Regions from separate parts of the Flintibacter sp. SJQ-8 genome, predicted to be linked through region 1. Evidence: predicted binding sites of a transcription regulator. Region 1 holds the regulator's gene; each other region holds the start of a gene.

Region 1 (9,508 bases):
TAGCAGGATTTTCCCCGCTTGTAAAGAGCAAATTTTCGCGAATTCCGGGGGACGGCAGACTTTTCCGTCCCCCGGAGGGCTGGTTTTACCGCAGGGCCGCGTCGCAGAAGCCGCAGCAGTCCACGCCGCCGATCTTTTTGACCAGGGGGGGCAGATAGTGCTGGGTCTGGGTGATGCAGCGGGGGTTGGTACACACGGGCTTGGTGCCGATCTCCACGGGGGGCAGGTCCCGGTCCTCGATGCGGGGCTGGGTGGCCAGGTGCTCCAGCAGGGCCATGCGGGCATACATGCCGAAGCGGGCCTGCTGGAAATAGACGGCCCGGGGGTCGTCGTCCACGTCCACGGTGATCTCGTCCACCCGGGGCAGGGGGTGGAGGATGAGCATGTCGGGCTTGGCCCGGTCCAGCTTCCGCCGGGTGAGGACGTAGATACCCTTGTTCCGCTCATATTCCACCGGGTCCACAAAGCGCTCCTTCTGGATGCGGGTCATGTAGAGCACGTCCAGCTGGGGCATGACGGCCTCCAGGCCGGTGACCTCGGTAAAGCGCATGTTGTTCTCCCGCATGAAGGTGCGGACATAGTCGGGCACCGCCAGCTCCCGGGGGGAGATGAGGAAGAAGGTGATGTTCTGGAACTTGGCCAGGGCCTTGATGAGGGAGTGGACGGTGCGGCCGTTTTTCAGGTCGCCGCACAGGCCGATGGCCAGGTCGTCCACCTTGCCCCGCAGGCGGGTGATGGTGGTCAGGTCGGCCATGGTCTGGGTGGGGTGCATGTGGCCGCCGTCGCCGGCGTTGACCACGGGCACGTTGGCGTAGAGAGAGGCGGCCTTGGCCGCGCCCTCCCAGGGGGTGCGCATGACGATGACGTCGGCGTAGTTGGAGACGATCTTGATGGTGTCCTTCAGGGTCTCGCCCTTGGACACAGAGGAGGAGTTGGGGTCGGCAAAGCCGAACACCGAGCCGCCCAGGCGGAGCATGGCCGTCTGGAAGGAGAAGTTGGTGCGGGTGGAGGGCTCGTAAAACAGGTTGGCGGAGACTTTGCCCCGGCACACGTCGATGAACTTCTCCGGCGCGTCGATGATCTCGCTGGCCCGGCGGTAAAGGCTGTCCCACTCTTCCCGGGGCAGATCGCCAAAATCAATTAAATGCCGCATTGAACGCCACTCCCAACCTTATTTTCATTTTGTGAAACCGCTGGTTCCATCGGGCTATCTTACCACAAACGGCGATGGGTTGCAAGACAGGAAGAAAAAAAAGACGAATGAAGCCCGGCTCGTTCGGCGACCCTAGGAAGGGAGAACGGAGGGTTTCATTCGTGGTTTGGTTTTGGAATTTTGTGTGGTACAGCTTCTGCGGCTTTTTATTGGAGACGGCCTATGCCCGGCTGACCGGTGCCCGGGGCAGCCGAAAGTGCCTGCGGGTGCTGCCCTTGTGCCCGGTGTATGGGGCGGGGGCGCTGGCTATTCTGGCCCTGCCGGTTGGGGTGCAGGGGCGGCCCTGGGCGCTGTTTCTGCTGGGAGGCTTAGTAGCCACGGGGGTGGAGTACGCCTGGGCGGCCCTGTGTCAGCGGGGGCTGGGGGTGCGGTTCTGGGACTATGCCGGTCTGCCCGGAAACATAAAGGGACGGGTGTGTCTGCCCTTCTCCCTGGCCTGGGGGGCGCTGGCCATGGGGCTTGTCTATGGGGTGGAGCCGGTGATGGGGCCGATCTTAGGGGGTATCCCCGCCATCGTCACGGGCTGGGCCGCCGCGGCGGTGGGGTCGGACCTGCTGTTATCCGCGGCGCTTTTGCGGCGCACGGGGGACCGGGCCTGTCTCCGCTGGAACTTTAATACCGCCGGACCACCGCCACCACCTTGCCGATGATGTCGGCGTGGTCGCCGTCGATGGGGTCATAGTCCGGGTTTTCAGGCAGCAGCCAGGTGTGCCCGCCCCGGCGGGAGAGGGTCTTCACGGTGGCCTCGTCCTCGAACAGGGCCACCACGATCTCGCCGTTATAGGCGTCCTGCTGGCGGTGGACCACCACTAGATCGCCGGGCAGGATGCCCGCGCCCAGCATAGACTCCCCCCGCACCCGCAGGGCAAAGTGCTCCCCGGACATGCCCTGGGTGTCGAAGGTGAGATAGTCCTCGATGCACTCCTCGGCCAGGATGGGCGCTCCGGCGGCCACGTTGCCCAGGATGGGGATCTGGTTCTCACGGGGATCGGTCTCCTCGGCCACGGCCCCCAGGGGCATGGCGGGGATGGTGATGGCCCGGGTCTTGCCCTCGGCCTTGACGATGACCCCGGCCTCCTCCAGCCCCTTCATGTGGAAGTGGACGGTGGAGGGGGACTTCAGCCCCACCGCCGCGCCGATCTCCCGCACCGAGGGGGGATAGCCGTGCTGAGAGGTGAAGGAGAGGATATAGTCATAGATCTGCTGCTGCTTTGGGGTGAGCTTGACCATCAGGCAGCGCTCCTTTCCACATGGGAGTTGATGTTAAAATCAGTGTATCATACATATGTACGGATGTCAAACGGGCGTTTGAGACGAAAACGCCCAGGGAACAGCGGCAGGCAGCCGCTGTTCCCTGGACAAAAAATTTTTTACACAGTGCGGTTCAGCGCCCAGACCTGGTCGATGAATTCCTTCATGTCTTCGATGTACTGATAGGGCGCGTACTCCGAGTATAGCTCGGGGCTGTCCAGAATGACGATCTGCACGCCCTCCGCCCGGAGGGACTCCAGCGTGCCGGGCAGGCACCTGGCCTCGCGGGCGGTTTTGCAGCGATAGGCAAGGCAGCCCTGCCGGTCAAAGACCTTGGCCACCACATAGATGGTTTTGTCACCCACGGTTTTGCACCTCCTGGGTCAGCCTGGCCAGAAAGGCCTGTTCTGTGGGGAGCATTCCGGCGCAGTATGCCTGATGCAGCGCCCGGCCCACCTGGGCGGGATGATATTTGTACACGTACCGGTGGCTCCAGATGTTGAACTGATAGTCCTGGCCGCACCAGAGCTGAAGCTCGATGGGATAGGAGCGGTTGTCCCGCTGATAGTACAGGTGGATGGCCCGGTATCCGTCGTCCGTCTGCTTGCCCTTTCGCAGGTCTACCACCCGGAAATAGTGGGGAAATTCGTCTGGATACGCCTCCAGATGCAGGCGGAACCCCAGGATATCGTTGCAGCACTGCCGGAAGCCGCCGCCGGCGCGCAGCGTCTTCTCGTATTTTCGCCAGATGGAGTCGTCGCTTTTGAATCGGGACCCCACAAGTCCTTCTGAGATCAGCGCGTCGATATAGCGCTGCCGGTATTGGGCGACGTCCTCCAGGATGGCCTCCAGAGGGAGCTTTTGCAGGGAGATCTGCTTCAGACTTTTTCCAAAGGCGGACCGATAGGACAGGGCGTCAAGGGCGTCCTGGGTGATAAGCGCAGTAGATTCCATATGCAGCCCCCTTTCTGAGCATAGACGTGTTGAGTGATGAGTTAGGAGTGATAAGAGATGAGTAAAAACTCCTAACTCATCCCTCCTAACTCCTAACTTCAGAGCGGCGGCAAGTCTTGGGCAGCTGCTTCCGGCATGGCCTGGCGGGCGTCGTAGAAGGCGGCCCGGGCCACCTTGCGGTAGGGGGTGAGCCACAGCAGCAGGGGCAGGGAGAACAGGTCGCCCAGGAGAGAGGCAAACGTCCCCTGGCCCACCTGGGAGAAGAGGGTGAACAGCTGCACCTGGGTATCCGAGAAGGAGGCCAGGGTGCCGGAGAAATCGTTGAGCCAGACCAGATAGCCGGGGATCAGCCCGGGCAGGTCGGCGGCGGGCAGCTGGGTCAGCAGGGCGAAAAATCCGCTCCCTGCCAGGGCGGCGCAGGCGGCCAGCAGGCGCAGGGCCTCCAGCAGGATGAGCCAGCCGAGGAAGGAGAAGTCCAGCTTGAACAGCTCCCACTTCCAGCCCCGCATCAGCTCCATGCTGCGGCGGACGGCCATCCCCGCCCCGTCGTCCGGGTGGTCGGCCAGGAGATAGGGGGCCAGGGCATAGCGCAGGACGATGTTGTAGTACAGGGCGAACATCACCGGGATGGTGCAGCAGATGAGGGCCACCGGGGCGGAGAGCAGCAGGGGGGACAGGAGAAAATAGAACAGCACCAGGGCAATGACGGCGGGGAAGAGGCGGACGGTGATCTGAAGGGCCACACAGATGTTCAGCCAGATGACCCGCCCCGCCACAGAGAAGCCCTGGAACAGGGCGTTCACGCCGGGGTCCAGGTGCCGGGTGGTCCACAGGGACCACAGGTCCAGGCCAAAGCTCATCACCGACAGATAGAGGGTGATGAGTACGGACAGGAAGATGGACGTGGTGGGGATGGCACCGTCCCCGGGGAGGGGGACCAGATAGAGCAGGTCGCTGACCCCGGTGGTCAGCAGAAGATAGGCCAGCAGCACCGCCCAGAAGGGGGGCTGGGCCGCGCCCATATCCGCCCGGGCCCGGCGCTTGAGTTCTTTGCGGTCGATTTCCATGGGTTCCTCCGATGTAATGTGTGATGACAGAATGGAGGCCGCCCGTGCGGGCGGCCCCGGGGTTTGTTGGTTTGGATGGGTTTAGCTGTCCCACTTCTCCATGACCTGGCGCAGCTGGTCGGCCAGTTTGGCCAGGTCCTTGTTGGGGCGGCCCCGGCTGCGGCTGATGAGCAGCTCCAGCTGCTTGGACACATCCTGCAGCCGCACATAGGCGGGGGAGCCGGCAGAGGCACCCGCGGGACGGGGCTTGCTCTCCAGCACCACGCCGGGGGCCAGCAGACGGTTCTCCGTCAGGTCATAGACCTCCTCATACAGAGGGGCGTGGGCGGGAACGCCCAGCTCGTCGTTCAGGGTCTTGGCGAACAGCTCGGTGACGGGGCTGTCCCCGTGGACCACAAAGACCTGCTGGGGCTTGGGGGAGAAGTTCTTCACCCAGGACAGCAGGTGGGTCCGGTCCGCGTGGGAGGACAGGCCCTTGAAGTTGACGATGCGGGCCCGGACGGCGATCTCCTCGCCGAAGAGCTTGACGGTCTTGGCCCCCTCCAGCAGGCGGCGGCCCAGGGTGCCATCCCCCTGATAGCCCACAAAGACCACGGCGCACTCCGGCCGCCACAGGTTGTGCTTTAAGTGGTGGCGGATGCGGCCCGCGTCGCACATGCCGGAGGCGGACAGGATGATCTTGGGGGTCTTGTCGGCGTTCAGGGCTTTCGATTCTTCGGTGGACTGGGTGAGGGTCAGGCCGGGGAAGGTGAACAGGTCGCTGCCGCTTTGCAGCACGGCGATAGCCTCCTCGTCCAGATAGCCGTGGAGGTTCCCAGCGTAGATGCGGGTTGCCTCGGCGGCCAGGGGGCTGTCCACGCAGACGGTGAAGTTGGGCACCGACTTGACCATGTGCTTGTCCTTGATCTCCCGCAGGAAGTATAAAAGCTCCTGGGTGCGGCCCACGGCAAAGGAGGGGATGATGATGTTGCCCCCCTTGGCGAACACCTCGTCGATGAGCTGGGCCAGGGCGCCGGTATAGCTCTCCGGCGGCTCGTGGTCCCGGTCCCCATAGGTGGACTCCATGATGACATAGTCGGCCTCCCGCAGATAGGAGGGGTCCCGGATGATGGGCTGGTCCACGTTGCCCAGGTCGCCGGAGAAGACCAGCTTTTTGGTCACGCCGTTTTCCGTGCACCACAGCTCGATCTCCGCAGAGCCCAGCAGGTGGCCCGCGTCGTTAAAGCGCACCCGGACCCCTTCGCACAGGTCGACCATCTCGCCGTATTCACAGGTGTCCACCTGCTGGAGCACGGCCTCGGCGTCGTTCAGGGTGTAGAGAGGCTCCACCGGGGGCAGACCGGCGCGCTCGCCCTTCTGGTTTTTCCACTGGGCATCCCCCTCCTGGATGTGGGCGGAGTCCCGCAGCATGATGGACATGAGCTGTCCGGTGAGGCGGGTGGTCAGAATGCGGCCATCAAAGCCCTGCTTGGCCAGCAGGGGCAGACGGCCCGTGTGGTCGATGTGGGCGTGGGTCACCAGCACATAGTCGATGTAGCTGGGGGCAAAGTCCAGGGCGTTGTCGTCGTGCTCGTCCCGGCCCTGCTGAAGGCCGCAGTCGATCAAGATCTTTCGGCCGTTGACCTCCAGACAGTGACAGCTGCCGGTGACCGCGTGGGCCGCGCCGAAGAATGTAAGTTTCATAGTGGTCCCTCCCGTACATGGATCAGAATATGCGGGGCTTCTTAGGCTTATTGTACACCCGTGCCGGGAGAAATTCCACAGGAAATTGTAAAATGTGCAAAAAGGGGATGTTACAGCAATTCAAAGTGCCGCAGGGCGGCGATCACGCCGTCCTCGTCCACCGTGCCGGTGGTATAGTCGGCCTGGGATTTTACAAAGTCGCTGGCCGAGCCCATGGCCACGCCGATCCCCGCGTGGCGGAGCATGGTCAGGTCGTTCTCCCCGTCGCCAAAGGCCATGGCCTCCTCCGGGGTAAGGCCGAAGTGGGCGAGCATGGCGTCCATGCCCTTGTCCTTGCCCCCGGTGGCGGGGATGACATCCAGAAAGGTGGGGTGCCACCGGGTGGTCTTCAGGTGGGGCGCCCGGTCCAGCAGCAGGTGCTCGTTCTCCTTCGTCAAAAAGGTGATGGCCTGATACAGCTCGCCGTCCAGGGCCCGACGGGGGTCCTGCACCGGGGGCAGGGGGAGGTTCAGGTCCTTCATGAACACGTGGGTCTGGTCGTTGGAATAGTTGATGTAAATGTCCTGCCCCTCCAGAAAGATGCAGGAGAAGGCGTTGCTGGACGCGGCGGACACCAGCTCCTCCACCGCCTGGCGGTCCATGGGGTTGCGGTGGATGACCTGGTCGCCGCAGTAGCAGAACTGGCCGCTCATGGTCACCCAGCCGTCGAAGGGGAACAGATCCCGGAGATATTGCAGCATCCGGGGGTGCCGCCCGGTGGAGATGAACAGCTTGACGCCCCGGCGGTGGAGCTGCTGCAAGGCGTCCGCCATGGCGGCGGTGGCCCGGTGGGTGCGGAAGCTGACCAGGGTGCCGTCCACGTCGAAGAACATGGCTTTTATCATAAAATTACGTCCTTTCGGGGAGAAAATTCGTGCGTTGCCTCCTATTGTACACGAGCGGGCGGCAGATTTCCATATGCGTTTTCCACGATTCTGCGCGCCCCTGGGGAAAAAGGCATAACCCCCGGCGGCCCCGCCATAAAATGGGGACAACGGAAAGGGGGAGAGGGACATGGCCTTTGACCAGGAGCGCCTGGGACCGGAGCTGCCCCATCGGGTGGTGCTGGAGGACCGGAGCCGTCTGACGGTGTCCGGCGTGGAGGAGGTGGAGCGCTTTGACGAGAACACGGTGGTGCTGTCCACCGCCCAGGGCGGGCTGGAGATCCAGGGGGAGGGGCTGCACATCGAAAAGCTGTCTCTGGACGGGGGAGATCTGCAGGTGGAGGGGACGGTGACGGCCCTCATCTATGACGGGGAGCGGGAGAGCCGGGGCGGCCTGCTCAGCCGTCTGCTGGGCGGATGACAGTGGACGTGATGCAGCAGGCCCGGGCCATGTGCCAGGGGCTGCTGCTGGGGGGCGGGTTGGGGGTGCTGTATGACCTGCTGCGGGTGGTGCGGGTGCGGGGCAAGCTGCGCTGGCTGGGGGGCGCGGCGGACCTTATCTTCTGGCTGGCGGCGGTGTGGGCCCTGTTCCGCTGGTCGCTGCCCGCCTGGGGGGGCCAGGTGCGCCTTTATGGGGCGGTGTTCTGTCTGATGGGGGGCGGGGTCTATTTCCGCCTGCTCAGCCCCGGGGTGCTGTGGCTGGGCTATCGCCTGGCCGATCTCATCGGGGCGATTTTGGGGATTTTCACCTGGCCGGTGAAGGGATGCTGGCAGGTTTTCAAAAAAATCGGAAAACTTAGAAAAAATCTCTTCCTTTCCTGGGGCAAATGGTATAGAATAAAGCGGAAAACGGAGGAGGCAGAGCAGACGGCTTGCCGCCGCGCCGCCCGGGAGAGAGGAGTGCTGTTAGATGCGGTTCAAACGCGCCGGATTTTTGACCAAGATCGTGGTCCTGGCCCTGCTGATCTATATGGCCACCACTCTGCTGGAGCTTCGGGGGCAGATCCAGACCACCCAGGTCCAGCGGGACGCGCTGGCCCAGCAGGTGGCCGATCAGCAGGCAAAAAATCAAGAGCTGAGCGACGCCATCCAGCACAAGGATGACCCCGAGACGCTGGAGCGGGTGGCCCGGGAAAAGGGCTATGTGAAGCAAAACGAGGTGCTCTTCTTCGACGTGGCCAACTAAGAGAGAGCTTTTCGCCCCGGGGAAAACCGCCGCCGGAGCGAAAGGGAAAAACACAAGGAGGATATTTCGGTCGCTTATGGAGTTTGGTGTTGGGTCCATTTTGGACGGAAAGGTAACTGGGATCACGAAATTCGGGGCCTTTGTGGCTCTGCCGGAGGGGAAATCCGGTCTGGTCCATATCTCGGAGATCGCGTATTCCTATGTCAACCAGGTTTCGGATCACCTGAAGGAGGGACAGGAGGTCAAGGTCAAGGTCATCGGCATTGACCAGGCAGGACGGATCAACCTGTCCATCAAGCAGGTGGCGCCGCCGCCCCCTCGCCCCGCCCGCCAGGGTGGAGGACAGCAGCGGTTCGGCGGAGGCGGACGGCCCCCCCGCCAGGGCGGCGGTTCCCGCCCCATGGGCTTTGTCCGCCAGGCCCCTAAGGAGCCCACCGACTTTGAGGACCGGCTGAAGCAGTTCATGCAGGCCTCTGACAGCAAGCTGTCTGAGCTGCGGTATATCGAGAAAAAGGGCGGCAACCGCCGCAGCGGCGGCGGAGGCCGCCGCTGAGAAGCGCAACATAAAAGGGCCGACGCACTTTAATTTGGTGCGGCGGCCCTTTTGCTGCAATATGCGGGTGCAGCGGACATCGACGGGCCGACGCGGAGGTCGGCCCCTACGGCGTGTCACGTAGGTCGTCTGTAGGGGCGGACCTCTGTGTCCGCCCGCCATGCAGCCACATGATTTACAACAATACACGAAGGAGACCGATCATGCTTATCATCAACGGTATCGTCCACACCATGGACGGACAGACCATTCCCCGGGGCTTTGTGGCCGTGTCCGGGGGGAAGATCGCCCGGGTGGGGGCCATGGAGGACTGCCCCGCCAATTGGGAGGGGGAGACGGTGGACGCCGGGGGGGACCACGTGCTGCCCGGCTTTATCGACGCCCACAGCCACCTGGGGATGTTTGGGGACGCGGTGGGCTTTGAGGGGGACGACGGCAACGAGGCCACCGACCCCTGCACCCCCCATCTCCGGGCCATCGACGCCATCTATCCCCAGGACCGCTGTTTTCAGGAGGCCCGGGAGGGGGGCGTGACCACGGTGCTCACCGGCCCCGGCTCGGCCAACCCGGTGAGCGGCCAGTTCGCCGCCATCAAGACCGCCGGGCGGTGGGTGGACGAGATGATCGTCAAGGCCCCGGCGGCCATGAAGATGGCCCTGGGGGAGAACCCCAAGTGCG
Region 2 (9,508 bases), on a different contig from region 1:
GCAGGGGATGCTGCGGAAAAAGTTGACCACAAAGCCCAGCACGCAGTTGATGATGCGGCAGGCCATCTGCTTCCCCTTCCCCACCTGGGGCAGGCCGTTTTTATCCGTTACCCACAGGATCACGCCCATGGGCAGACCGAAGAGATAGGCAAAGCCGGTGGACAGCAGGGTCATGTAGATGGTCTCCCACACGCCCAGCTGGAGCAGGCCGTTGTCCCACAGTTTTACAAGCATTTCAGACATCACTTGCTCTCCTCCTTCCACTGGATGCCGCTGCTGCGCAGCCAGGCGCGGACCTTCTCCGCCTGGTTCTCGTCACAGGGCAGTTCCAGCAGCATCTGGCCATAGGCCTTGCCCTCCACCTCTTTGGTGTCGGCAAACAGAATATTCACCGGCACCTGGCACTCCAGGGTCAGCTGAGACAGCACGGGCTGCTTGGCGCTTTCGCCGCTGAAGATAATGCGCAGCTGGGCTCCGCCGCTGGTCTGGGCGGCACTGATATCCTGGGGCAGGATGAGCTCCCGGGCGATCTGGGACTGGGGGTTTGTGAACACGTCGCTCACCTTGCCCTCCTCAGCGATGGAGCTGTGGTCGATCACCGCCACCCGGTCGCAGATCTGGTCGATGACCTTCATCTCGTGGGTGATGATGATAATCGTCACGCCCAGGTCCCGGTTGATCTGCCGCAGCAGCTCCAGAATGGCACGGGTGGTGTTGGGGTCCAGGGCGCTGGTGGCCTCGTCGCACAGCAGATACTTGGGGCTGGTAGACAGGGCCCGGGCAATGGCCACCCGCTGCTTCTGGCCGCCGGAGAGCTGGCTGGGATAGGACCTGGCCTTGTCAGACAGGCCCACCAGCCCCAGCAGCTCCGCCGCCCGGGCCTGGGCCTTGTCCTTCTTCTCCCCCGCCAGCATCAGGGGGAAGGCCACGTTGCTGAGCACCGTGCGCTGCTCCAGCAGGTTAAAGCCCTGAAAGATCATGCCGATGTTCCGCCGCATGGCCAGCAGCTGCTTCTGGGGCAGCCGGGTCAGCTCCTGGCCGTCGATCCACACCTCGCCCTGGGTGGGCCGCTCCAGCAGATTGATGCACCGCACCAGGGTACTCTTGCCCGCGCCGGACAGACCGATCACGCCGAAGATCTCCCCGTCCTGAATGGTCAGGTCGATATCCCGCAGGGCGGTGACGCTGCCGGAGGAGGTCTCATAGGTCTTGCCCAAATGCTTTAATTCGATCATGGGGACGCCCCTTTCCTTTATACACATATACACACTGATCAGCAGGGTCCAGACGCTCAGGTCCGATCCCGTGAAAAAAGACCTGAGAAACACGCCCGTTTCTCAGGTCTTGGTTGCGCTCATTGCCTATCAGCAGACGAAGCGGAGACCGAACGAGCCCATGTTTTGAGCGCAGCGCATCATACGCATGGAAACCATGCGCATCCCCTCCATCATCATGCAGCGGGTGCGGTGGACGCTCTCCATATGGGTCAGCCTCCTCTTTTCTGTCAGATACCTGTGTATCATAGCACCCAAATACCGCCTCTGTCAATACTTTTTCCCCATTTCTCCACAGTCACCTGCAGGAAAGAAACACTTGCATTTCCTCCCGTCATCGCTTATAATAAAAACAACGAACAACTGAATTCAATGTCTTCAGGGCGGGGTGTGATTCCCCACTGGCGGTATAGTCCGCGACCGGATCTGTTCGCAGGTCCGCTGACCCGGTGAAACTCCGGGACCAACGGTATAGTCCGGATGGAAGAAGATGTGTGGAAACGATCCATGTCGCTTTGCGGCCGATCTCCCTCCTCCTTTGATCGTTTTGACACCTGGAAGGCATGGCTTTTCAGGTGTTTCAAGACAAATCGAAGGAGTTGTTTTTTATGTCCCGCACCACGAATATCCGCAAGCTGGCCGTAATGGCCCTTCTGGTGGCCGTATCTGTAGTTTTGATCTATGCGGTCCACTTCCCCCTGATCCCCGCCGCCGCCTTCTTGGAGTATGACCCGGCAGACATCCCCATTCTCATCGGCGCTCTGGCCTATGGCCCTCTGGCCGGCGTGGCCCTCACCGTGGTGGCCAGCCTGATCCAGGGCGTCACTGTCAGCGCGGGCAGCGGCCTCTATGGCATTGTGATGCACATCATCGCCACCTCCACCCTGGTACTGGTGGCCGGTTCCATCTACCGTTTCCGCCGCACCCGCTCCGGCGGGGTCCTGGGCCTGCTGCTGGGCACCCTGGCCATGGGTCTTATCATGATGCCCGCCAACCACATCATCACCCCCTACTTCACCGGCTGGCCCGTGGAGGCGGTGGATGCCCTGCTGCTGCCCGGTATTCTCCCCTTCAACCTCATCAAGGCCGGACTGAACTCCGGGGTCACCTTCCTGCTCTATAAGACCGTGTCCCGCTACATTGTCCACGGCGAGGGCTGGCAGAAGCCCGCCGCACAGAAGGTCTGATCCGCAACCAGTCACAAAACCGCCGCAGGGCTTCCTGCGGCGGTTTTCACAGTGATTCAGGACTTTTGTCCTTATTTTTCATGATACCCCAGTCATTGTCACACTTTTTTTGCCGCCACAAACAGGTTGGGCGGTGCGGGGAACAGGTTCTTGCTCTCTACCACGGTAAAGCCTGCGTCGGCAATGCGCCGTTCCAGCCCCTTCATCTTATAGAAGGCCACATAGGGCATGGAACCGGTGCGGCTTTTAAACCACTTCTTCACGCCCACCTTGGTCAGCTTCTCCCCCAGGCAGTCGGTGGCAGAGAGAAACCGTCCGCCGGGCTTTAACAGGCTTTTGATCCGGGCCAGCACGGCGGCGCTGTCCTCCACATAGCACAGCACGTTGAACGCAGTGACCACATCGAAGCTGGCCGGCTCCAGACAGGGGTCAAACAGGTCGGTCTGGGTCACCTCTACATTGGTCACGCCATGATCGGCCATCTTCTGTTTGGCCTTGACCACCATCTCATCCGAAATATCGATGGCCCGGATGTACTTCACATGGGGGGCCTCCTCCAGGGTGACGATGCCCGTGCCGCAGGCAAAGTCCAGCACCCGGTCCTCCGGCTTTAAATAGGCCAGCGTCCGCTCCGCCGTCAGCTGATAGGCCCGCTCGTACTGGGGGCCGATCTGCTCGTCATAATTATGGGAGCGGTGGTTCCAAAAATCTCTCTCCGTGATCATGGGACAATGCACTTCCTTTCTTCGCCCAGTATAGCATATCCGTTGAAATTTTAAAATAGTTTCCCGGTCACTTTTGTTCTTTTTGTCAGTTTAGAACATCCGTTTGACTTTTCAGCCAGGAACCGGTATAATGGCCTTACCAAACCGATGGGAAAGGGGCGCTGGGCTGTGGACCGGATCATTTTTCACTGCGATCTGAACTGTTTTTACGCCTCCGCCGAGCTGCTGGACCACCCGGAGCTGCGCCACCTGCCTGTGGCGGTGTGCGGCGACCCGGAGAGCCGCCACGGCATCATCCTGGCCAAAAACGAGCCCGCCAAGGGCTTTGGGGTCAAGACGGCGGAGACCATCTGGCAGGCCCGGAAAAAGTGCCCGGAGCTGGTCCTCCTCCCTGCCCACCACGACAAATACCGCCGCCTGTCCCGCCAGGTGGGAGAGATCTATCGGGAGTACACCGACCTGGTGGAGCCCTTCGGCATCGACGAGAGCTGGCTGGACCTCACCGGCTCCCTCCACCTCTTCGGCGGGGATGCCGCTGCCCTGGCCGACCGGCTGCGGGACCGGCTGCGCCGGGAGCTGGGGCTGACCATCTCCGTGGGCGTTTCCTTCAACAAGGTCTTTGCCAAGCTGGGCAGCGACTATAAAAAGCCGGATGCCACCACCGTCATCACCCGGGAGAATTTCCGGCGCATCGTCTGGCCCCTGCCCGTGTCCGACCTGCTGTATGTGGGCCGGGCCGCCGAGCAGACCTTTCAGCGCTTCGGCGTGAAGACCATCGGGGACCTGGCCGCCTTTGACCGCCAGGCTCTGTTTACCCTGCTGGGCAAGCACGGCGTTCAGCTCCACGATTACGCCTGCGGTCTGGACCGCTCCCCCGTCGCTCCCGCCGGACAGTACACCCCGCCCAAGTCGGTGGGCAACGGCTTCACCTTTCCCCGGAATCTGCAGGGCTGGGAGGAGATCCGGGGCGGCATCACCCAACTGTCTGACCATGTGGCCGCCCGGCTCAGGCTGTGCGGCATGAAGTGTCAAGGGATCTCCCTTGCCATCCGGGACCCGGATTTTCACGACATCAGCCGCCAGACCCGCCTGGACACCCCCACCTATCTGGGCCGGGAGCTGGCCCGGTCTGCCATGGCCCTGGCCGACCAGTGCTGGTCCATGGACCGCCCAGTGCGGGCCCTCACCGTCACGGCCATCTATCTCATCCCGGCGGAGGAGGCCGCCGCCCAGCTGGAGCTTTGGGATGCCCCCCGGCAGCACCAGCGGGAGCGCCGGGAGCGGCTGGAGCAGACCATGGATGCCATCCGGGCCAAATACGGCGGGAGGGCCATCCAGCCCGCCTCCGCCCCCCGGAACACGGCCTCCACCGGCCACGCCCCCTTCCCGGACCGGGAGGGGACATAGTCCACGCCGCCTCCGCATAGCCTTTGCCATGGAGGTGATCCCTCGCCCATGGCTTTTTCCGACCTGCTCTGCCACATGGCCCGCAGCCCCGCCCTGGCCGTCACCGTGCTCCTCACCCTGGCGGTGCTGGTGGTGAACGGCTGGACGGATGCCCCCAACGCCATCGCCGGGGTGGTGGTCTCCGGGGCGCTCCCCTTCCCGGCCGCTGCGGCGCTGGCCGCTCTGTGCAACTGCGCCGGGGTGCTGTCCGTCACGGCGGCGGCTCCGGTGGCCCGGACCGTCTACTCCATGGCCCGCTTCGGCGGAACGCCCCGCCAGGCCCTGTGCGCCCTGTGCGCCGCCATGGCCGCCGTTGTCCTGTGGGCGGTGGCCGCCTGGGCGCTGGGCATCCCCACCAGCGAGAGCCACGCCCTGGCCGCCGGTCTCTCCGGGGCCGCCGTGGCCCAGGCGGGTGAACTGTCCTGTATCCGCTGGTGGGCCTGGGGACGGGTGCTGGGCGGACTGATCCTGTCCATTCTCCTGGCCTTTTGGGCCGGACGGGCGGTACAGCGGCGGCTGTCCCGGCTGAACGCCGATCCGCACGCCCTCCGCCTGGCCCAGCTTCCCGGGGCGGCGGCCGCCGCCTTTCTCCACGGAGCTCAGGACGGGCAGAAGCTGCTGGGGGTCTTTCTCCTGGGGCTGGCCCTGGCCCGGGGACAGGGGGATGCGCCGCCGGGACCGGTCCCCCTGTGGCTGTCCCTTCTGTGCGCCGCCGCCATGTCCGGGGGCACCGCTCTGGGCGGGCGGCGGATCATCCACCGCATGGGCCGGGACATGGTGGCTCTGGACCCCTGCCGGGCCCTGTCCACCGACCTGGCCGGGGTGCTGAGCCTGTGGGCGGCCACCCTGCTGGGTCTGCCCGTCTCCACCACCCACACCCGCACCGCCGCCCTGCTGGGGGCAGGCAGCGCCGGGGGCGGACAGACAGACTGGTCTGTGGCCGGTCAGGTGGCCCTGGCCTGGCTGCTCACCTTTCCCTGCTGCGCCCTGCTGGGGTGGGGGGCCGGACGGCTCTTTTTGGCCCGGCTGTGAAAAAGCGCCCTGTCCTCCCGCACAGGCAGAAGGACAGGGCGCTTGATCGTGTTATCGAAATACTTTCCCCTCTTCGTCCAGCACTTCTCTTCTGTGGAAGGTGACGAAGTCGGGGGCGTATTCGGGGTAGGCCCGGCAGAAGGCGGCCCGGAGGAGCTCCGGGTTCAGGCCTGGATTCTGGGCGGACAGCACCGCGTCCAGGGTCATGGTGTCGCTCTGGCACTCCAGGTTCCAGCCCCGGATGAGGGGGATCAGGTCCACCTCGGTATAGCCCTTCTTGGACTTGTTGGACTTCTTCTGCACCACCAGGCTCTCCTGGGTCAGCAGAGCCTGCATGGCGGGCTCGGCCTCCTGGGGGCGGCCCTCGGAGTATTCAAAGTTCATGATATAGTTGATGGAGGCCAGCTCCTTCAGCTTTCGCTCCGCCGGATAGCACTGGTGGATGACGATGCCCTCGGGCATGGCGGCGGTGAGCCGCTCTGGCACCTGGTCATAGGGCATATCCCCCATCAGGCCGAATTCCAGGATCTCGCACTGGCTGGAGTAGCCCACGGACAGGGGCAGGGCGATGGACACGAAGGGGTGGGGATTGAAGCCCTCGGTGTGCTTGATCTGGATGTGGGCCCGGGCAAAGGCCCGCTGAAAGGTGCGCATCAGGTCCAGGTGAGAGATATACTTGGCCCGGCCCGTTTTGGAAAACAGTAGACGATCAGCCACAGCGGCCACCTCCTGTCAGCAGCAGATTGGCGCCGCAGCCCGAGCAACGGGTGCGGCAGTCCGGCGTGGTGATGGACTGATAGCACAGTTCCCGCTCGTGCCACAAAAATTCCCGCCGGACCCCCACCGAGGGGACGGCCCAGGGGAACACCTCGTCCTTCTCCCGCACCCGGTGGGCATAGAAGTCCCCGTCCAGGCCGCAGGCGGACAGGGCGTCCATCCAGCGCTGAAAATCAAAATATTCGCTCCAGGAGTCCAGCTTGGCCCCGTGGGCCCAGGCGTACTCCAGCACGTCGGCCAGGCGGCGGTCCCCCCGGGAGAAGATGGCCTCCAGATAGCTGGTCTCCGGGTCGTGCCAGTTATAGGTGATGGACTTGTCCCGGCGCAGGGTGTCCCGCAGCAGATTCACCCGGCGCTGATACTCCTCCACCGGGATCTGGGCGTCCCACTGAAACGCCGTGTGGGGCTTGGGCACGAACCAGGAGGTGGACACCGTGATGCGCACCCCCCGGGCCCGGTTGGGCGTGTACTCCCGCCAGGTCTGATAGACCTTTCGGGCCAGGTCGGCGATGCCCAGCACGTCCTCGTCCGTCTCGGTGGGCAGGCCCAGCATGAAATAGAGCTTCACGCCGTTCCACCCGCCGGAGAAGCAGGTGCGGCAGGACTGGAGCAGGTCCTCCTCCCGCAGATTTTTGTTGATAGCGTCCCGCAGACGCTGGGTGCCCGCCTCGGGGGCAAAGGTCAGTCCGCCCTTGCGCACCCGCTGAAGGCGCTCCATCAAGCTCATGGAGAAGGTGTCCGCCCGCAGAGAGGGCAGGGACAGGCCGATGTCCCGGGGGCTGCAATAGTCCAGCAGGTCGTCACACAGCTCCATGAGACAGGGGTAATCGGTGGAGGACAGGCTGGACAGGGTCATCTCCTGATAGCCCGAGTCCTCGCAGGCCGCCTTGCCATACTCCGCCAGCAGCTTGGGGTCCCGGTTGCGCACCGGGCGATAGGCATAGCCCGCCTGGCAGAAGCGGCAGCCCCGGATGCAGCCCCGGAACAGCTCCAGCATCACCCGGTCGTGGACGATCTCGGTGGAGGGGATGATGGTCTTCACGGGGAAATAGGCCTTGTTCATGTCCTGGATGATGCGCTTGGTCACGGTGGCGGGGGCGTCCCCCTTGGGGGTCACCGCCTCTACCACGCCGTCGGGGCGATAGGTCACCTCGTACAGGGAGGGGACGTAGATGCCGGGGATCTTGGCGGCCTCCTGGAGGAACTCCTCCTTGGACCAGCCCTCCTCATTGGCCTGCTGATACAGGTCGATGTACTCCAGGGTGACCTCCTCCCCCTCGCCTAAAATAAACAGGTCCATGAAGGGGGCCAGGGGCTCCGGGTTATAGCAGCAGGTCCCCCCCGCCACGATCATGGGGGACAGCTCAGGCCGGTCCGATGAGCGTAGGGGCACTCCGGCCAGATCCAGCATGTTCAGCACATTGGTATATGCCATCTCATAGCCCAGGGAAAAGCCGATGATGTCAAAGTCCGCGATGGCGTCGCCACTCTCCAGTCCATAGAGCAGCAGGCCCTCCCGGCGCATCTCCTCCTCCATGTCCCCCCAGGGGGCATAGCAGCGCTCGCACCACACGTCGCTGCGCTGGTTCATCACCCCATACAGGATGCGGCAGCCCAGATTGGACATGCCGATCTCATAGGTGTCGGGAAAGCACAGGGCAAAGCGGGTCTTGATCTGCTTTTTGTCTTTGACCACCGCATTATATTCTCCGCCGGTGTAGCGGGCGGGTTTTTGTACGTTGGGCAGGATATGTTCCAATGTGCGATTCATGTTCTTCCTCCGGTCTTCTCTCTATGACACATACAGGTTATTGTACTCGTTTCCAGCCCAGATGACAAGCCCTATTTCCCCTCTTTTTCAGTGGGATCGCTCCGGCACCGATCCACAGCGCCACCAAAAGCAGGGTCACGTTTCTGCCCAGGCAGAAAAAGCAGACCCCGGCAGCTGCCAGCGCCGCCCCGGCCACGCCCTCCACCCAGCGGCAGACCGTCCCCGCCATACCCGGGCCAAAGGCTGCGGCCAGCCCGGCATACAGGGCCCGTCCCCCGTCCAGGCGGCCCACGGGCAGCAGATTGAAGCAGCCCAGGGCCAGGCTCAGCCCGGCGAACAGCCGCCCCCAGGGCTGGCGGCAGCAGAGCAGGGCAAGCAGCAGATTACACCCCGGCCCCGACAGGGCGGCCAGGCAGTCCCAGCCATAGCTCAGGTTCCCCTCCACCTCCATCTCCGCCCCCACCGCCGTCAGCCGCACCCGGCGCACTCCCGCCCCGGCCAGCCGCAGGGCCCCATAATGGGCCAGCTCGTGGAGCAGGCAGGCCAGCAGCCCCAAGGCCACCACCCCCTGAGTGTCCCAATAGTTCAGCCAGGCCAGCAGCAGCAGACACCCGGCGGATACCTCCACCCGGCCCAGTCTCACGTACTGCTCCGGTATTGAATATAGTAGATGGGGTTTACGTGGGTCTTGCCATATTTCAGCTCTAAATGCAGATGGGGCCCGGTGGCCGCCCCGGAGGAGCCCACCTGGCCGATCTTCTCCCCCTTGGCCACCTGCTGGCCCTTCTTCACGCACAGGCTGCTGCAATGGGCGTAAAAGGACTTCACCCCGTTGCCGTGGTCCAGCTGGAGATACAGGCCATAGGAGTCGTCCTGACCCACATACTCCACCGTCCCGGCGGCAAAGGCCGCGATTGGGTCCCCCATCTGCCCGCCGATGTCCACGCCCCCGTGGAACTGATAGACCCCGTTGATGGGATGGTCCCGATAGCCATAGACGGAGTTGATCCGCCCCAGCACCGGCGTCACCGTGTCCAGGTCCCCCAGGGAAAGCTGGTCCATGGTGTAGCCCTCTGGCAGGACCTGGCCGTTGTAGTCCGACTTGATCACCACCGTCCCCGCCGCCGGGACCGCCTGAGGCTCCGGCGGCGTCTCCGCCTGCTCCGCGGCGCTCTGGGCCGGTTTGGCCTCCTGCAGTTTCAGGGGCGTCACCACCGGGCCGTCCTCCGCGGAGAAATAGTGTTGGGCCAGCTTCTGCCCGTCGGGCCGCTGGGTGAGAAAGCGGCTCTCCCGGTC
Region 3 (9,508 bases), on a different contig from region 1:
GGGAAGTCGATAAGAAAGCCATTGTCAGCGCCCAGCGCATCGTCGAAAGAGAGCGCCTGAGTTTCCAGGGAATCGAAGGTACAGACGGAGCTGTTGAGGGTGCCCGTCATGTTCGTTGCATCAGGTCCCTTGGCGTTGGCATAGTAGCGATAGCCCAGGTTCAGGCCGGCCAAAGTCACTTTTTCAACGACAGGGTACTTGGAGATGGTGGTGACGGCGGAGCCGCTGTCCACGGTCTGGGTCTGATAGTCGACGGTCCAGTCGACGGTCACCTCGTCGCCGGGTTCAACGGTGACGGTCTGATCCTCGCCCTCGCCAGAGACAGTTTTGGCAGTGACGGTGATGGTTTTGCTGTTGGGGCCCTTACTGGTCTGGGCAGGACCAAATAGGTCCAGGTTCATCTTCAGGGTGTGGGTATCCGCGTCAAAATCAGGCGACACCACGTTTTTAACAGAAACATCAGTCACGTTTTTGCTGAATTTCAGGAAGATAGCCAGGCCCTTTGCGGCAACCTTGTTGTTGTTGGTGACCTTAACAGTGTAGGTCAGCGATTTGCCGGCCTGAACAAAAGCGGGGGCGGTGAAGGTCACCTTTATGTTGGAGCATACCAGCTGGAGGGTCTCCTCGGCGGGCAGGGACTCGGTATAGCTGGCCCCGCAGGCGGCGCAGGTGTAGGTCATGGTGCCCTCGCCGCTGTCGCTGTTCACGTCAGTGAGCACGCCGGAGTCAAAGCTGCCGGTGCAGGCCACCTTGCCGTTTTCGTCGCAGTCGGGGCAGTCCACGGGGACCTCAATTTCGCCGGAGCCCTTACAAGTAGGACAGACCACGGCATCAGGGTCGGGAATCTCACCGGAGCCGGAGCAATTAGAACAGTCTATAGGATAAAGTTCATATCCCATGAAGCACATGGGATTATCTGTGCAGCCTTTCTCGTTGCAGATGGGGCAGACGTGGTCAAAATCCCAGGTGAGTACCTGCCCCTCGCCTTCACACTTGGGGCATTCGACCATATCCACCTCCGCCGGGCCTTCACAGTCGGGGCAGTCCTGGGTCTCGGTGATCTTGTGAGTTCCATTGCAAGTGGAGCAGGCGACGGGGTTATGCGAATGCTCCACCGTGGAGGTGTCGGTGTCCGCGGGGGGGGGGACTATTGTCCTCGTCAGCGAATGCGGTCACGCCCAGCAGGCTCATAGACAGGCTGAAGGCTGTGACCAGGGCTAATAGCTTTCTCAGTTTACGTTCCATCTTTCGTTTCTCCTTTCTTATTTTCAGGAAAATCGAAATATGTGGTGGCCGGGCTGGCATGGCGGCGGTGCCGCTTTAGCCCCCATGGCTTTGCGCCCCGGCGTTTCCGCCGGTTTGCCGTTTCAGTTATTTCCGGGGACCGGGAAATATTGTCCCCCGCTTTCTGAGAAAAGTATAGCACGCGGGGGTTACAAAACTGGTTACATCTTGTGGTTTTACCCGCAAAATTCCCCGAAATCGATAAAAATCCAGAATTTTGTAGATATGTCCTAAAAAGAACCGGGTTTTTGTGCAAAGTGGCAAAAAAACGCCCGCAGGCCGGAAAACACCGGTCTGCGGGCAGAAAATGCGCAAAAATAGGGGGAGCAGTTAGTTCCAAAAGTCGGTTTTTTCTTTCAGGCCGATGGAGGCGGCCTTGAACGCCGGGTCCTTGCCAGCCTTCTTCTGGGCCAGATAGTCGTTCAGGGCCCGCATGGCGGTGCCGCCCAGGATCAGGATCACGGGCAGGTTGATGAGGGCCATCACACCCATCAGCACGTCGGCCAGGTCCCACACCAGGCCGAACTTCATCTGCGCGCCCATAAAGACCACCAGACAGGCGACCACCCGGAACAGGTTCATGGGGGCCTTGCCCAGGGTGTGCCCGGCGATGTAGTTCAGGCAGCCCTCGCAGTAGAACAGGTTGCCCAGCAGGGTGGTAAAGGCGAACAGCAGCAGGGCGAAGGTGATAAAATAGGGGCCCACGGGGCCGAAGGTGGTGGACAGGCTGGACTGGACAAAGGGCGCGCCCTTCAGCTCCTCAGAGGGGATGATACCGGTGCACAGGCACATCATCGCGGTGGCGGTGCAGACCAGAATGGTGTCGATGAACACGGACAGCATCTGCACCAGGCCCTGCTTGACGGGGTGGGACACGTTGGCGGCGGCGGCGGCGTTGGGGGCGGAACCCACACCGGCCTCGTTGGAGTAGAGGCCGCGCTTGATGCCCTGCATCACGGCGGAGGAGCCGAAGCCCGCAGCCCCGCCGAAGATGGCCTTCACGTCGAAGGCGGCGGAGAAGATGCGCTGGAGCACCTGGGGCAGCATACCGATGTTCAGGATCATTACGATCAGGGCCATGATGATGTACAGCACGCCCATCACGGGCACCAGTACGCCGGTGACCTTGACGATGCGCTTGCCGCTGCCCATGATGCAGATGCCCACCAGAATGGCCAGCAGAGCCCCGCCGAGGACGGGGACCAGAGCGAACTGGCGGCCCATCAGGGTGACGGTGTGGGCATAAAAGCTGTAGCTGGACATGCTGTCGATGAGGTTGAAGGAGGCCAGCATGTTAAAGCCGCCGGCATAGGTAGCGACCAGGGCCACGGCAAAGACCACGCCCAGAAAACGGCTTTTTAAAGCGGCCTGGATATAATAGGAGGGGCCGCCATAGCTGCCGCCCTGCTCGTCCCGCTTTTTATAGATCTGGGCCAGGGTGCTCTCCACAAAGGCGGTGGCCCCGCCCACCAGGGCGATGAGCCACATCCAGAACACGGAGCCATAGCCGCCGATGGCGATGGCGTTGGCCACGCCCACGATATTGCCCGTGCCCACCCGGCTGGCGGTGGAGACCATCAGCGCCTCGAAGGCGGAAACGGCGTGCTTGTCGTCCGACTTCTCGCTGACCACCCGGATCGACTCCCCCAGCAACCGCAGCTGGACGAACTTGCTGCGGCAGGTGAAGTAAATTCCGGCGGCCAGCAGCAGGATGATCAGCAGATAGCTGTACATAAAGTTGCTGATGTTGGCGATGAGCCCGGCAAAGCCTGCGTACAACGCATCAAACATGATAATTTTCCTCGCTTTCTCTCTTCTTCTCTCCTAAAGTGTGTCCGGGCGGAAAAAAAGAGGCAGGCGTGGGGCCTTCCTCTTAAAAAATGTCCTCCCGGACATGTGACAGACATAGTATAGCATAACTTCGGTCATTTGAACAGCGTTTCTGGAAAATTTGAAAGAAACTCTGTATTTTTGTGAAAAGTCCTAAAAGAAAAGGCCGCCCCAGCGGGCGGCCTTCTGTCACTTCAAAGCGTGTGTTTAGTTCTCAACCCCGGCGGCGGCCATGACCAGGCCCAGCACCCCGGCGGTCTGCTCGGACCAGTCGGTGTTCACGTCGGCGCACCCAGCCTCGTTCAGCAGTTCCTCAGCGTCGTCGCTGAGCAGGACCTGGCAGTCGGCATTCACCAGGCCCAGCTGGGCGGCATACTCGGCGGCGGCGCTCTCGTCACCGGAGACGGTGTTCAGCATCTCGCTGACGATGACGTCGATCTCCTCCTGGCTCAGGGTGCTGGAGGAGGCCCAGTTCAGCAGGGCGGCGGCATAGGGCACGGCCTTCAGGGAGCTTCCGGCGCTGCCCACCTCCACGTTGCCCTTGATGTCCACCAACAGGGCGGACAGAACGTCGGCCTGCTGCTGTTTACCGTCGTTCTGGGCGGAGGAGCTGGAGGTGCTGGAAGAGGTGGAAGAACTGGTGCTGGAGGAAGTGCTGGAGGAGCTGCCCCCCTTGCTGCCGCAGGCGGCCAGGGAGAGCATCATGGTCCCGGCCAGGGCGGCGGCGGCCAGACGGCGGAGAACACTGCGATGCAAATTCATGTACATAAATCATACCTACTTTCTGAAAATACGGTGTGGCGTCGGGAGACGTCACCCCAGGGCCACGTCCAGCATCATCATGACGCTGAAGCCCAGGGCGAAGAACACGGTGCCGATGTTGGAGTGCTTGCCCTGAGACATCTCGGGGATGAGCTCCTCCACCACCACATAGAGCATGGCGCCCGCGGCAAAGCTGAGGAAATAGGGCATGGCGGGGACGATGCGCTCCGCTGCCAGAATGGTCAGCAGCGCGCCCACAGGCTCCACCGCCCCGGACAGCACGCCCCCGGCAAAGGCCCGGGACTTTTTCAGCCCCTCCGCCCGCAGGGGCATGGAGATGATGGCCCCCTCGGGAAAGTTCTGAATGGCGATGCCCAGGGACAGGGCCATGGCCCCGGCGGCGGTGATCTGGGCACTGCCGGACAGATATCCGGCGTAGACCACGCCCACGGCCATCCCCTCGGGGATGTTGTGCAGGGTGACGGCCAGCACCATCATGGTGGTGCGCTGAAGCTGACTGGCCGGACCCTCCGCCTGGCCGCTGTTCTGGTGGAGGTGGGGGACCACATGGTCCAGCAGCAGCAGAAACAGCACGCCGATCCCAAAGCCGATGAAGGCCGGGAGAAAGGCCAGATGGCCCATGGCCGAGGCCTGGTCAATGGCGGGGATGAGCAGGCTCCACACCGATGCGGCCACCATCACCCCGGCGGCAAAGCCGGTGAGGGAGCGCTGGACCATGTCGCTGAGAGAGCGGCGCATGAAAAATACGCAAGCCGCTCCTAGGGATGTACCCAAAAATGGGATCAAAAGTCCGAAAAAAGTTGCATTTTCTTGGTGGATATTCACCACTCCTTTCCTTGGAATGGCATTGTAGCACAAGTTCCCTGCAAATGCAATGGGAAAAATCGTCCCCCGATTATTTGTTGTATCCCGGCGAAAAGAATGGTATAATGATACCAACTTCCCCGGGTGCTGCCGGGAAAAAACGAAATGAGGTTAAGAACATGACATATAAAGAGGAATTTATCACTTTCATGGTGCGCTCCGGCGTGCTGACCTTTGGGGATTTTACCACCAAGAGCGGGCGCAAGACCCCCTATTTCGTGAACACCGGCAACTATAAGACCGGGGCCCAGGCCGCTAAGCTGGGGGACTACTATGCCGCCTGCATCCAGGAGAACATGCCTGACGGCATCACCTGCCTGTTCGGGCCCGCCTATAAGGGCATCCCCCTGGCTGTGTCCGCCGCCGCCTCTCTCTACCGCAGCTATGACCGGGACCTGCCCTATTGCTTTAACCGCAAGGAGGCCAAGGACCACGGCGAGGGCGGCACGATGGTGGGCTATAAGCCCCAGGACGGGGATGACGTGGCCATCGTAGAGGACGTGGTTACCGCCGGCACCGCCGTGCGGGAGTCCATCGAGCTGTTCAAGCATGTGGCTGACGTGAACATGAAGGCCCTGTTCGTCTCGGTGGACCGGATGGAGCGGGGCACTCGGGACTGCTCTACCCTGGACGAGCTGCGCCAGGACTATGGCATCAAGGTGTTCCCCATCGTCACCGTGCGGGAGGTCATCGACTTCCTCCACAACCGCCCTGTGGACGGCAAGGTCTATATCGACGATGACATGAAGGCCAAGATGGAGGCCTATCTGGAGCAGTACGGCGCAAAGCAGTAAAAAAGCGGGAAAGAAATCCATCAGAAAGGGAGTCGGTCCACCATGCCAGGACACAGCGGGCACAGGCAGCGGGTCAAAACAGAATTCCTGGCCCGGGGCGTGGAGGGCTGGTCCGACCACCGCATTCTGGAGCTGCTGCTGTTCTACGCCATCCCTCAGGGGGACGTGAACGAGCTGGCCCACCGGCTGGTGGACCACTTCGGCAGTCTGGCCGGGGTGCTGGACGCCTCGGCAGAGGAACTGAAAAAAGTCCCCGGGGTGGGGGAGCACACGGCGGTGCTGCTGAAGCTGGTGCCCGCCATCGGCGGACGGTATCAGGAGCAGCGGGGCGCGCCGGGGCAGATCATCCACAGCCCGGAGGAGGCCGCCGCCGTGCTGTCCCCCTATTTCTTTGGGGCGGCCAACGAGATGGTCTATATCCTGTGCCTGGACGGCAAGGGCAAGGTGCTGGGGGTGCGCAAGGTGTCGGAGGGCAGCATCTATGCCTCCGACATCAACATCCGCCGCATTGCCGAGGCGGCCATGAGCCTGCGCTCCGCCGGGCTGTATCTGGCCCACAACCACATCAGCAACCTGGCCTTTCCCTCCGCCGCCGACTGGCAGACCACCGACGTCATCCGCTCCGCCCTGGCCGGGGTGGGGCTGGAGCTGATCGACCACCTGATCTTTGTGGACGGGGACGTGCTGTCCCTGAACCAGTCGGAGTCGGGCGGCCACAGGCCGGTCTATGAACTGTTATAGATGAGCCGCGATAGAAGCATTCCTGATTTCGCTCTCCTTCCCGGGCGGGAGGGGGAGCGAAGTTGTTCTTGCATTAGAACATTGGTTCTGATATGATGGACATACTACAATAGCAGCAGCATCGCCGCCGCGGCGGGAAAACGGAGGAGAACATGGCAAAATTCCAGGTGGTTTCGGAATACAAGCCCAGCGGGGACCAGCCCCAGGCTATTGAGGCCCTGTCCAGGGGTATCGAGATGGGGCTGGACGAGCAGACGCTGCTGGGCGTCACCGGATCGGGCAAGACCTTCACCATGGCCAAGATCATCGAGCAGGTCCAGCGTCCCACCCTGGTCCTGGCCCACAACAAGACCCTGGCCGCCCAGCTGTGCGCCGAGTTTCGGGAGTTCTTCCCCAACAACGCGGTGGAGTATTTCGTCAGCTACTATGACTATTACCAGCCGGAGGCCTATATCCCCCACACGGACACGTTCATCGAAAAGGACTCGGCCATCAACGAGGAGATCGACCGCCTGCGTCTGTCCGCCACCGCCTCCCTGCTGGAGCGGCGGGACGTGATCGTGGTGTCCTCCGTCTCCTGCATCTATGGCCTGGGCGAGCCGGAGGACTTCGCGTCCATGATGGTCTCCCTGCGGGTGGGGGCCACCCTGGAGCGGGACGAGCTGCTCAAGCGCCTGGTGGCCATCCGGTATGAGCGCAACGACATCGCCTTCGAGCGGAACATGTTCCGGGTCCGGGGGGACACGGTGGAGGTGTGGCCCGCCTATTGGAAGGACACCGCCATCCGGGTGGAGTTCTTCGGGGACGAGATCGACCGCATCAGCGAGATCAACGTGGTCACCGGCTCCCCCATCCGGCGGCTGACCAACATCCCCATCTGGCCCGCCACCCACTATGTCACCCCCAAGGACAAGATGGACGCGGCCATTCAGGAGATCTATAAGGAGCTGGAGGAGCGGGTGGCCTTTTTCGAGAGCCAGAACAAGCTCATCGAGGCCCAGCGCATCAAGCAGCGCACCATGTACGACGTGGAGATGATGCAGGAGCTGGGCTATTGCTCCGGCATCGAGAACTATTCCCGGGTCATCGAGGGCCGCCCTGTGGGTTCGCCCCCCCACACCCTGCTGGACTACTTCCCCAAGGACTTTGTGCTGTTCATCGACGAGAGCCACGTGACCCTGCCCCAGGTCCGGGCCATGTACAACGGGGACCGGGCCAGAAAGACCACCCTGGTGGACTATGGCTTCCGCCTGCCCTGCGCCTATGACAACCGGCCCCTGAAATTTGAGGAGTTTGAGCAGCGGGTGAACCAGGTGGTCTATGTCTCCGCCACCCCCGGGGAGTATGAGCGCACCCGGTCCGGCCAGATCGTGGAGCAGGTCATCCGGCCCACCGGCCTGCTGGACCCGGAGATCCAGGTCCGCCCGGTGGAGGGCCAGATCGATGACCTGATCGGGGAGATCAACGCCCGCACCGCCAGAAATGAGCGGGTGCTGGTGACCACCCTGACCAAGCGCATGGCTGAGGACCTGACCGCCTATCTCCAGGGGGCAGGCATTAAAGTTCGGTATATGCACCACGACATCGACGCCATGGAGCGCATGGAGATCATCCGGGACCTGCGCCTGGGCACCTTCCACGTGCTCATCGGCATCAACCTGCTGCGGGAGGGCCTGGACCTGCCGGAGGTGTCGTTAGTCGCCATCCTGGACGCGGACAAAGAGGGCTTTTTGCGCAGTGAGACCGCCCTCATCCAGACCATTGGCCGGGCCGCCCGAAACGCCGGGGGCCAGGTCATCATGTACGCCGATTCCATCACCCCGTCCATGCAGCGGGCCATGGACGAGACCCAGCGCCGCCGGGAGAAGCAGGCGGCCTATAACCGGGAGCACGGCATCGTGCCCAAAACGGTCATCAAGTCGGTGCGGGACCTGCTGGACATCTCCGCCCAGTCCGACGAGACCGACTCCCAGGCCCGCAAGGGCAGCGCCCCCGCCCTGACCAAGCAGCAAAAGACCGCCAAGATCGCCGCGCTGGAAAAGCAGATGAAAGAGGCCGCCAAAATGCTGGAATTCGAGCTTGCCGCCGCCCTGCGCGACCAGATCATCGAACTGCGGGGGAAATAAGATTTCAGAAACCGAGGGAATACCATGGCAAAGCAAAAAGACGAGAAGACCAATGTGATGCGGGTTTTGGAGCAGAAGAAGGTGGCCTATACCGCCCACACCTATCCCCACGAGGAGGGGGTGGCGGTGGACGGCGTCACCGTGGCCCGGTCTATGGGCCAGGACCCGGAGTGCGTGTTCAAGACGCTGGTGGCCCGTGGGGCCTCCGGGGGATATTATGTGTTCGACATCCCCGTGGGGGACACCCTGGACCTGAAAAAGGCGGCCAAGGCGGTGGGGGAGAAGTCCATCGCCATGATCCATCAGAAGGAGCTGCTGCCCCTCACCGGCTACGTCCACGGGGGCTGCTCCCCAGTGGGCATGAAGAAGCAGTTCCCCACCGTCTTCCACGAGACGGCGGAGATCATCGACACCATCACCGTCTCCGCTGGGAAGATCGGCTATCAGGTGGAGCTGGCCCCCGCCGACCTCATCGCCCTGGTGGGGGGCAGGACGGCGGACCTGACCGTGTAAATCAAACCGGGTGACCGGGGCGTATCAACAACAGAACAGGAGGGTGTACCATGGAAAAGAGAGAACCGTGGGAAAAGAAGAGCACGTTTTCGGCCCTGAGCGTCTATCAGCGCATCCTTCTGCTTTTGCTGCTCGTGATGATCGCGGCCTTTACCGGTCTGGCGTTCTGGTTTCAGAGCCACCCGGGGCTGGTCTGCATCCGGCCTGGAGGGCAAAAAGGCCCTGCTGGTCCGGTCACAGGCGGGGGAGACCGTCCGCTACTCCGGCAAGCTGGACGGACAGAGCGCGGAGTTCTCCGTCACCGGAGACACCGTCAACTACCGCTGGGGGGAGGAGACCTATGGCCCCTATCAGGTGAAGCGGGACCCCACGGCCCGGCCCCCTTACGACCCGGAGAATTCCTGGCCCAGCGGCCAGATCGGGGTGGAGGTGCGCCGGGAGGGCACGGTGGTCTTTCGGGGCGGCTATGCCTCCCCAGGCCGGATGCTGAACGACTATTGGGCCAGAAATCTGGTGTGGGAGGACGGTACCGACTATGACGACTGGACCCCGGGCATCTATGCCACCACCTCC

What was found. Region 1 encodes LexA, which represses DNA repair genes until DNA is damaged. Its sites were predicted from a motif close to CNAACANNTGTTNG; they were not measured.
Region 2: dinB (DNA polymerase IV) is a predicted target of LexA. The motif match lies at 3,279-3,292, and genes of this name have one in related genera.
Region 3: uvrB (excinuclease ABC subunit UvrB) is a predicted target of LexA. The motif match lies at 6,372-6,385, and genes of this name have one in related genera.

Annotation. Positions count from the first base shown of each region.
Region 1 covers NZ_JBPJWR010000008.1:228,280-237,787, forward strand. Annotated here, with positions in the region: gene pyrB (aspartate carbamoyltransferase) at 86-1,153, opposite strand; gene ACSAMP_RS05990 (putative ABC transporter permease) at 1,315-1,863, shown strand; gene lexA (transcriptional repressor LexA) at 1,826-2,443, opposite strand; gene ACSAMP_RS06000 (DUF6718 family protein) at 2,584-2,829, opposite strand; gene ACSAMP_RS06005 (nucleotidyltransferase family protein) at 2,822-3,418, opposite strand; gene ACSAMP_RS06010 (DUF975 family protein) at 3,517-4,485, opposite strand; gene ACSAMP_RS06015 (MBL fold metallo-hydrolase RNA specificity domain-containing protein) at 4,567-6,168, opposite strand; gene ACSAMP_RS06020 (Cof-type HAD-IIB family hydrolase) at 6,279-7,052, opposite strand; gene ACSAMP_RS06025 (YabP/YqfC family sporulation protein) at 7,222-7,512, shown strand; partial or broken gene yabQ (spore cortex biosynthesis protein YabQ) at 7,524-7,766, shown strand; gene ACSAMP_RS06035 (FtsB family cell division protein) at 8,002-8,277, shown strand; gene ACSAMP_RS06040 (S1 RNA-binding domain-containing protein) at 8,354-8,830, shown strand; gene ACSAMP_RS06045 (amidohydrolase) at 9,034-9,508, shown strand, end outside.
Region 2 covers NZ_JBPJWR010000011.1:336,669-346,176, reverse strand. Annotated here, with positions in the region: gene ACSAMP_RS09970 (methionine ABC transporter permease) at 1-243, opposite strand, end outside; gene ACSAMP_RS09965 (methionine ABC transporter ATP-binding protein) at 243-1,235, opposite strand; FMN riboswitch at 1,645-1,770, shown strand; gene ACSAMP_RS09960 (ECF transporter S component) at 1,883-2,461, shown strand; gene ACSAMP_RS09955 (class I SAM-dependent methyltransferase) at 2,560-3,186, opposite strand; gene dinB (DNA polymerase IV) at 3,355-4,593, shown strand; gene ACSAMP_RS09945 (inorganic phosphate transporter) at 4,642-5,664, shown strand; gene ACSAMP_RS09940 (TIGR03936 family radical SAM-associated protein) at 5,716-6,381, opposite strand; gene ACSAMP_RS09935 (TIGR03960 family B12-binding radical SAM protein) at 6,374-8,212, opposite strand; gene ACSAMP_RS09930 (zinc metalloprotease) at 8,250-8,855, opposite strand; gene ACSAMP_RS09925 (M23 family metallopeptidase) at 8,852-9,508, opposite strand, start outside.
Region 3 covers NZ_JBPJWR010000001.1:34,201-43,708, reverse strand. Annotated here, with positions in the region: gene ACSAMP_RS00200 (LPXTG cell wall anchor domain-containing protein) at 1-1,115, opposite strand, end outside; cyclic di-GMP riboswitch class I at 1,286-1,374, opposite strand; gene ACSAMP_RS00195 (alanine/glycine:cation symporter family protein) at 1,615-3,075, opposite strand; gene ACSAMP_RS00190 (hypothetical protein) at 3,322-3,882, opposite strand; gene ACSAMP_RS00185 (ZIP family metal transporter) at 3,928-4,635, opposite strand; gene pyrE (orotate phosphoribosyltransferase) at 4,881-5,555, shown strand; gene ACSAMP_RS00175 (JAB domain-containing protein) at 5,598-6,296, shown strand; gene uvrB (excinuclease ABC subunit UvrB) at 6,449-8,422, shown strand; gene ybaK (Cys-tRNA(Pro) deacylase) at 8,447-8,935, shown strand; gene ACSAMP_RS00160 (hypothetical protein) at 9,290-9,508, shown strand, end outside.